2 regions of the Agromyces sp. NPDC057679 genome follow, and region 1 is predicted to be linked to the other one. Evidence: riboswitches for the same ligand, from Rfam matches in the RefSeq annotation. Region 1 holds a riboswitch; the other holds the start of a gene.
What was found. A riboswitch is a leader RNA that binds a small molecule or an ion and turns the genes downstream of it on or off. The one in region 1 is predicted to bind thiamine pyrophosphate.
Positions count from the first base shown of each region.

Region 2: linked by a shared signal. The riboswitch ahead of ACFVAJ_RS15635 (ECF transporter S component) and the one ahead of thiM (hydroxyethylthiazole kinase) in region 1 are both predicted to bind thiamine pyrophosphate.

Region 1 is NZ_JBHVIK010000002.1:701,730-705,127, reverse strand. It holds gene ACFVAJ_RS10190 (LVIVD repeat-containing protein) at 1-846, opposite strand, end outside; gene ACFVAJ_RS10185 (dihydrofolate reductase family protein) at 1,154-1,735, opposite strand; TPP riboswitch at 1,846-1,941, shown strand; gene thiM (hydroxyethylthiazole kinase) at 1,932-2,792, shown strand; gene thiE (thiamine phosphate synthase) at 2,789-3,398, shown strand, end outside.
Region 2 is NZ_JBHVIK010000003.1:564,760-568,157, forward strand. It holds gene ACFVAJ_RS15630 (ABC transporter ATP-binding protein) at 1-561, opposite strand, end outside; gene ACFVAJ_RS15635 (ECF transporter S component) at 564-1,199, opposite strand; TPP riboswitch at 1,238-1,347, opposite strand; gene ACFVAJ_RS15640 (hypothetical protein) at 1,413-1,748, opposite strand; gene ACFVAJ_RS15645 (DNA polymerase IV) at 1,759-3,117, opposite strand; gene ACFVAJ_RS15650 (hypothetical protein) at 3,187-3,398, opposite strand, start outside.

The DNA of each region.
Region 1 (3,398 bases):
GCCCTGGCACGCGCCCGCCGCGAGCCCGATCTCGGGGTACGCGGTGATGTCGTGGCACGTGTTGGTGTTCGGCGTCGGGCTGTAGACCGTGCCGCTCGGGTGCATCTGCCCGCCGAGGGTGTTCTGCAGACCGTTGTACGCGCCCGTGTCGGGGTTCGTGAAGATGCGCGGCTGGCTCACGACCGCGGCCGTCTCGGGGGCGTCGAGCGGCACCTTGATGACGTCGATGCGCCACTGCGTCGGGTCGCCCGTGGTCACCGGGTCGGCCGTCAGCGTCGCGTTCTGGCAGCCGGGGAGCTCCATCGCCGAGCGGACGCCGGCCGTGCCCGAGTTGTAGATGTAGACGTTCTCGGCATCGTCGGGATCGGCCACCACGGTGTGCGTGTGCGAACCGCGGCAGGTCTGCACGCCCGGCAGCTGCACCGGGTTGTCGACGTCGCTGATGTCGAAGATGCGCACGCCGCGGAACCGCTCGGCGCTCACCGGGGTGTTGCCCGTGCCCTGCGTCCCGCAGTCGATGCGGCCGAGGGTCTGCTCCACCGACATGAACAGCAGGTCGCCGTAGACCGACACGTCGCCCTGGCCGCCCGGGCAGAGGAACGACTTCTGCAGCACGGGCGCCGCCGGGTCGGAGACGTCGTACACCTGGAACCCCTGGTAGCTGCCGACGATCGCGTGGTCGCCGGAGAATGCGAGGTCGGAGTTGATGGAGCCGGAGGCGAACGGGCCGGCTCCCGGCGTGCTCGACAGCAGGTCGATGCCGCTCGTCGCGAGCCCGGCGTCGAAGAGGCCCGCGGGCAGGTCGACGCGGGGGTCGTCGTCTGCGACTGCCGCGGTGGCGGTCATCAGGGATGCGCCGAGCAACAGCGCTCCGGCGGCGGCGAGCGCGCGTGTTCGCGCTCGCGGGGGTCGGTGGTGGAATCTCATCGCTGGCCCTCATCTCGTCTGGAACTACGTCGTTGCAACAGAACGATCGAGCCCTCCGATGGACGCGCAGCTGAAACCCCGTGCTCGCGCGCGGCCCCGGAAGGCCGACCAATTCCCCCAACGTAGCGAGAAGAGGGTGGTCGGCGCAGCAGAAATCTCGAAACCGACGCGAGGGCCGGGCGGGATGCACCGCCCGGCCCTCGCGTCTCGGGACGCTCCGACCTCGCTAGGCGACCGGCCGCGCCACGTCGTAGACGGCCTTCACGATGCCGTTCGAGTAGGCCTCGTGTTCGACGAGGTCGAGCTTGGTGGTGAGCCCCGGGTCGTCGCCGAAGAGCCGCTTGCCGCTGCCGAGCAGCACGGGGAAGACGAGCAGGTGGTAGCGGTCGACGAGCCCGGCCGCGGCGAGCCCCTGCGCGAGCGTCGCGCTGCCGTGCACGATGATCGGGCCGCCGTCGCCGGCCTTGAGCTCGGCGACGTCGTCGAGCGTTCGCAGCACGTGGCAGTTCTGCCACTCGGGCAGGAGCGCCTCATCGGTGAGGGTCGAGGAGACCACGTACTTCGGCATCGCGTTGTACTCGGCGAACTCGTCGACCATCGTGGGCCAGACCGGGGCGAACTCGTCGTAGCTGACCCGGCCGAGCAGCATCGCCGTGGCCTCGAGCTGCTCGGAGCCCTTGATCGCGTACGCCTCTTCGACGAACGGCACCTCCTTGAAGGTCCAGCCGGCGCGCGGGTGCGAGCCGCCTCCGGGAGAGTCGACGACGCCGTCGAGGCTGATGAACTCGCTGACGATGAGGGTGCGCATGACGTGTCCTTTCGTGGCGACGGAACTTCCGTCTCATTGTGGCGTCGAACGGGAACGGCTGCGATCGACATCGACTCCGAAAAACTTCCTCGTGCTGCACTAGGCTCGCTCGCAGTGACACGGGGTGCCGCGCTCGCGCGGCTGAGATCACACCCGTCGAACCTGATCTAGTTCGGACTAGCGAAGGGATGTCGCCATGAGCGCGCGCCTGCACGACCCTGCCCACTCGAGCGCACTGCTGCTCGATCGACTGCGCACGAGCCCGCCGCTCGTGCAGTGCATCACGAACACGGTGGTGACGAACTTCACGGCGAATGTGCTGCTCGCCGTCGGCGCCGCCCCCGCGATGGTCGACATCGTCGGCGAGGCGGGCCCGTTCGCGCGCATCGCGAGCGCCCTGCTCGTGAACCTCGGCACGCCGAATCCGCAGCAGCGGGATGCCTCCCGCGAAGCGGTCGCCGCCGCACGCGAGGCGGGCACGCCGTGGGTGCTCGACCCCGTCGCGATCGGCGCACTGCCGATCCGCACCGCCCTCGCGCACGAGCTCGTCGAGTTCGGGCCGACGGCGATCCGCGGCAACGCGAGCGAGATCCTCGCGCTCGCGGGGGGCGGAGCCGGCGGTCGCGGCGTCGACGCCGCCGACACGACGGAGGCCGCGGCCGGCGCCGCGGCGCAGCTCGCGGCCCGCTTCGGCGCGGTCGTCGCCGTCTCGGGCCCGGTCGACCTCATCACCGACGGCACGCGCACGGCCCGCATCGCGAACGGCGACGCCCTGCTCACCCGCGTCACGGGCGGCGGCTGCGCGCTCGGCGCGGTGACCGCGGCGTTCCTCGCGACGAGCGACGACCCCTTCGAGGCGACGGTCGCGGCGAACCTCGTCTACACCGTCGCCGCCGAGCTCGCCGCCGAGGGCGCGAGCGGCCCCGGCAGCTTCGCCCCGCGCTTCATCGACGCGCTCGCGGCGGTCGATGGTGCGACGCTCGCCGAGCGGGCGCGCGTCGCCGGCTCGGTCGAACTGCTCGAGGATGCCACGGCCGCCGCGGGAGCCGTCGCATGACCGCCCGCACCGCCCTCGACCTCTCCCTCTACCTCGTCACCGACCCGGTGCTCTGCGGCGAGCGCGGCGTCGTCGACGTCGTCGCCCGCGCCGTCGACGGGGGCGTGCGCGTGGTGCAGCTGCGCGACAAGCACGCCGAGGCATCCGAGCTGCTCGCGCAGCTCACGGCGCTCGCCGAGGCGATCGACGGGCGGGCGACGCTGCTCGTGAACGACCGTCTCGACGTCGCGCTCGCCGCGCGCGCCGCCGGCGTGCGCGTCGACGGGGTGCACCTCGGCCAAGGCGACGCGACTGTCGTGGCCGCCCGCGAGCGGCTCGGCGCCGACGCGATCGTCGGGCTCACCGCCAACAGCCGCGCCCATCTCGACGCCGTGGCCAGGCTGCCGCGCGGCACGGTCGACTACCTCGGTGTCGGGGTGATCCGCCCGACCGCGACGAAGCCCGACCACCCGCCGGCCCTCGGCGTCGACGGCTTCGCCAGGGTCGCCGCCGAGACCGAGCTGCCGTGCGTCGCGATCGGCGGCATCGGGCTCGCCGACCTCGCCCCGCTCCGAGCGGCGGGCGCCGCGGGCGTCGCCGTCGTGTCGGCGCTCTGCGCGGCCGACG
Region 2 (3,398 bases), on a different contig from region 1:
GTCACGCACTTCGCGCACGCCGTCGGGGTCGAGGTTCGCGGTGGGCTCGTCGAGCAGCAGGAGCCCCGGACGCATCGCGATCGCCCCCGCGAGGGCGAGCCGCTGCTTCTGCCCGCCCGAGAGCGCCGAGCTCGGGTGGTCGAGGGGCAGGTCGAGGCCGACGTCGGCGAGCGACGCGCGGACGCGGGGCCAGATCTCGTCGCGCGGCACGCCGAGGTTCTCGCAGCCGAAGGCGACGTCGTCGCCGACGCGGGCGAGGATCACCTGCGAGTCGGGATCCTGGAGGACGAGTCCGGCGCGGCCCCGCGCCGCCGACGGCGCGACACCGTCGACGGTGAGTTCGCCGTACTGCTCGCCCTCGTCCTCGCCGCCGTGCACGCCGGCGAGGGCGTGGAGCAGCGTCGACTTGCCGGCCCCGGAAGGCCCGAGGAGGAGCACCCGCTCCCCCGCGTGGATGCGCAGGTCGAGCTGCTCCACGGCGGGGCGGAGCCGGGAGGCGTGACGCCATCCCCAGCCGCGCGCCTCGACCGCGGCCGGCGACGACACCGACGATTCGGGCATGCTCACACCCGCTGCGTGACGTCCTGGCCCGCGGCGAAGCGACTGAGCGCCCCGGTCGCCGCGAGGGCGCGCACGAGCAACCATCCGACGAGGCCGGCGAGCACCGCGCCCGACACGACGACGGTGCCGAAGTAGAGCGCGAGGAACTCGGCCGACTTCTGCAGGTTGCCCGAGGTGAAGAGCTCGAGCGTCCACGCGGCGGCGCCGGCCGCGGCACCCGCGAGCATCGCCTGCGTCAGGCCGAACCGGCGGTAGAGGAACAGCGCGAAGACGAGCTCGGCTCCGAGGCCCTGAGCGAGGCCCGAGTAGATCGTCTCGATGCCCCACTGGTTGCCGACGAGCGCCGAGACCATCGCGGCGACGAGTTCGACGAAGAGCGCGGCACCGGGCTTGCGGATGATGAGGCCGCCGAGGACGCCGCCGATGAGCCAGATGCCGACGGCGATACCGCCGAGCCCCGGCGTCACCGCGTCGGCGGCGACGAACCAGGCGTAGCCGATGTTGTTCCAGAACAGGAACAGGAGGCCCGTTGCGACGGCGATGACGGCGGCCACGACGATGTCGACGACGCGCCAGCGGAAGTCGCGCTTCGGCGCGGCCTCACGTGCGGACGGAGTGATGGGTGCGGTGGTGTGCACTGTCGTGCCCTTTCGATTCGTGGAAAGAGGCACGGGATATTGAGATGATCTGCCCTCCCTGCGCTGGCATGACCCAGATCAGGTTCGACGGTCGAAGGTTGAGAACCTTCCTCTCAGCCCGGCTCACCGGACTCCCGTGTTCGCAGACGAGTATACGCCCGACGAGTCGACCCGCGCCGACGCGGCAGACCGTGACGACGGTCTGCGGGGCCCTCAGCGCTTGAGCGCGCGGATGACCCAGCGCAGCGCCTTGCCGGTCACCCACACGAGCGGCGTGACGACGAGGATGAGCCCGATCAGGTTCGGCTCGAAGCGCACCTCGCCCCCGGCGCGGCCGACGTATGCGCCGAGCGGAATGGACAGGCCGCCGCCACCGCCGCCGCCGGCCTGGTCGCCGCTCTCGTCGCTGCCGCTGCCGGCGCCGAAGCCGTAGTAGCCGAGGGCCACGGGCACGACCTTGGTGCCGTCGAGGTCGACGGGCTCGCCGTACGAGGTCTTCACGCCGACACCGGCGACGGTCTCTGCCAGTTCGAGTACGAGATCAGCCATGCCCGCCACGCTACCCGCCGAACTGGGTTCGATCCACCCCTGCGCGCCCTTCGGCCGCCTCGGCTGCCTCGGCGCGTTCGGCGTCGAGGCGTGCCCGCCCCTCGGCGTCGACCGGCTTCCGGCGCATCGACGGCACCCGGGCGGCGCCCCCGTCGGCGCCGCCGGGCCGTACGAGCGCCGCCGGGCGCACCGCTCCTCGGCCGAATCGCGCGGTGACCTCGTCGACCGCGCGCTCGGCCTCGCGCCACTCCTCGTCGGGATCCCACAGCATGGCACCGCCGCCCGAGGGGCGCAGGTGCTCGGCGCGCACGCCGATCAGCCGGATGCGCGCACCGTCGCCGAGCAGTTCGGGCAGGGCCGCCTGCGCCTCGTCGTAGATGCGACGCGCGACGTCGGTGGGTTCGCCGAGCGTCCGCGAACGCGTGACCGTGCGGAAGTCGCCGTAGCGGAGCTTCAGGACGACCGTGCGGCCCACGAGGCCGGCGCGCCGCAACCGCACGGCGACGTCGTCGGACAGCCGGAGCAGTTCGCGCCGGATCTGCTCGGGGTCGGTGAGGTCGTGCCCGAAGGTCACCTCGTGGCCGATGCTCTTCTCGGATCGCGTCGTCTCGACGTCTCGCGGGTCGATGCCGTCGGCGAGCCGGGTCAGCCGTGCCGCGAGCGACGGACCGACCGCCCGCTCGAGCGCGTCGGCGGGCATCGCCGCGACATCTCCGACCGTGCGCAGCCCGAGTCGCAGGAGCGACTCCTCGGTCACCCGCCCGACGCCCCACAGCGCGGAGACGGGCAGCGGGTGCAGGAACGCCACCGTGTCGGAGGCCGGAACGACGAGCATGCCGTCGGGCTTGGCACGGCTCGAGGCGACCTTGGCGACGTACTTCGACGCGGCCACCCCGATCGAACAGGTGAGGCCGGTCTCGCGCTGCACGCGCTGACGGATCGTCCACGCGATCTCGGCGGGGCTGCCGTGCAGGCGCCGCGCGCCCGAGACGTCGAGGAACGCCTCGTCGATCGAGAGCGGTTCGACGAGCGGGGTGATCGACTCGAAGATGCCCATGACCTCTTTCGAGTACCGCGAGTAGCTCGCGTAGTCGCCGCGGAGCACGACCGCATTCGGGCAGCGCTGCAGCGCGATCGACATCGGCATCGCCGAGTTCACGCCGTAGCGGCGGGCCTCGTAGCTCGCGGCCGACACGACGCCCCGGCCCGCGGTGCCGCCGACGAGCACGGGTCTGCCGCGCAGTTCGGGTCGCTTGAGCAGTTCGACCGAGACGAAGAAGGCGTCCATGTCGACATGCAGGATCGGGGTCGCCGAATCGTCGACGGGACCCGTCGTCACCTGGCGCGACGAGCCGTCCTGCTTGCTCATGATCCGACCCTAACCGAGCCCGCCGACACCGGCCGGCCGCTGCGTGCGGCCCCGACACCGGCCGCGGGACTAGAACCCGAAGTCGCCGCCGCCGCCGAAGTCGCCGCCGCCGAAGTCGCCGAACCCGCCGAAGTCGCCACCGGAGTCGGAGCCGGCGTCGGCCGAGGCGTCGCTCGCGCCCGCGTCGGCAGCGCCGTCGGCGCCCTGGTCGGCGCCACCGGCGTCGAACGCCGAGGCGTCGGGCAGCAGCGCCTGCGCGATCGCCGATCCGACGACCACAC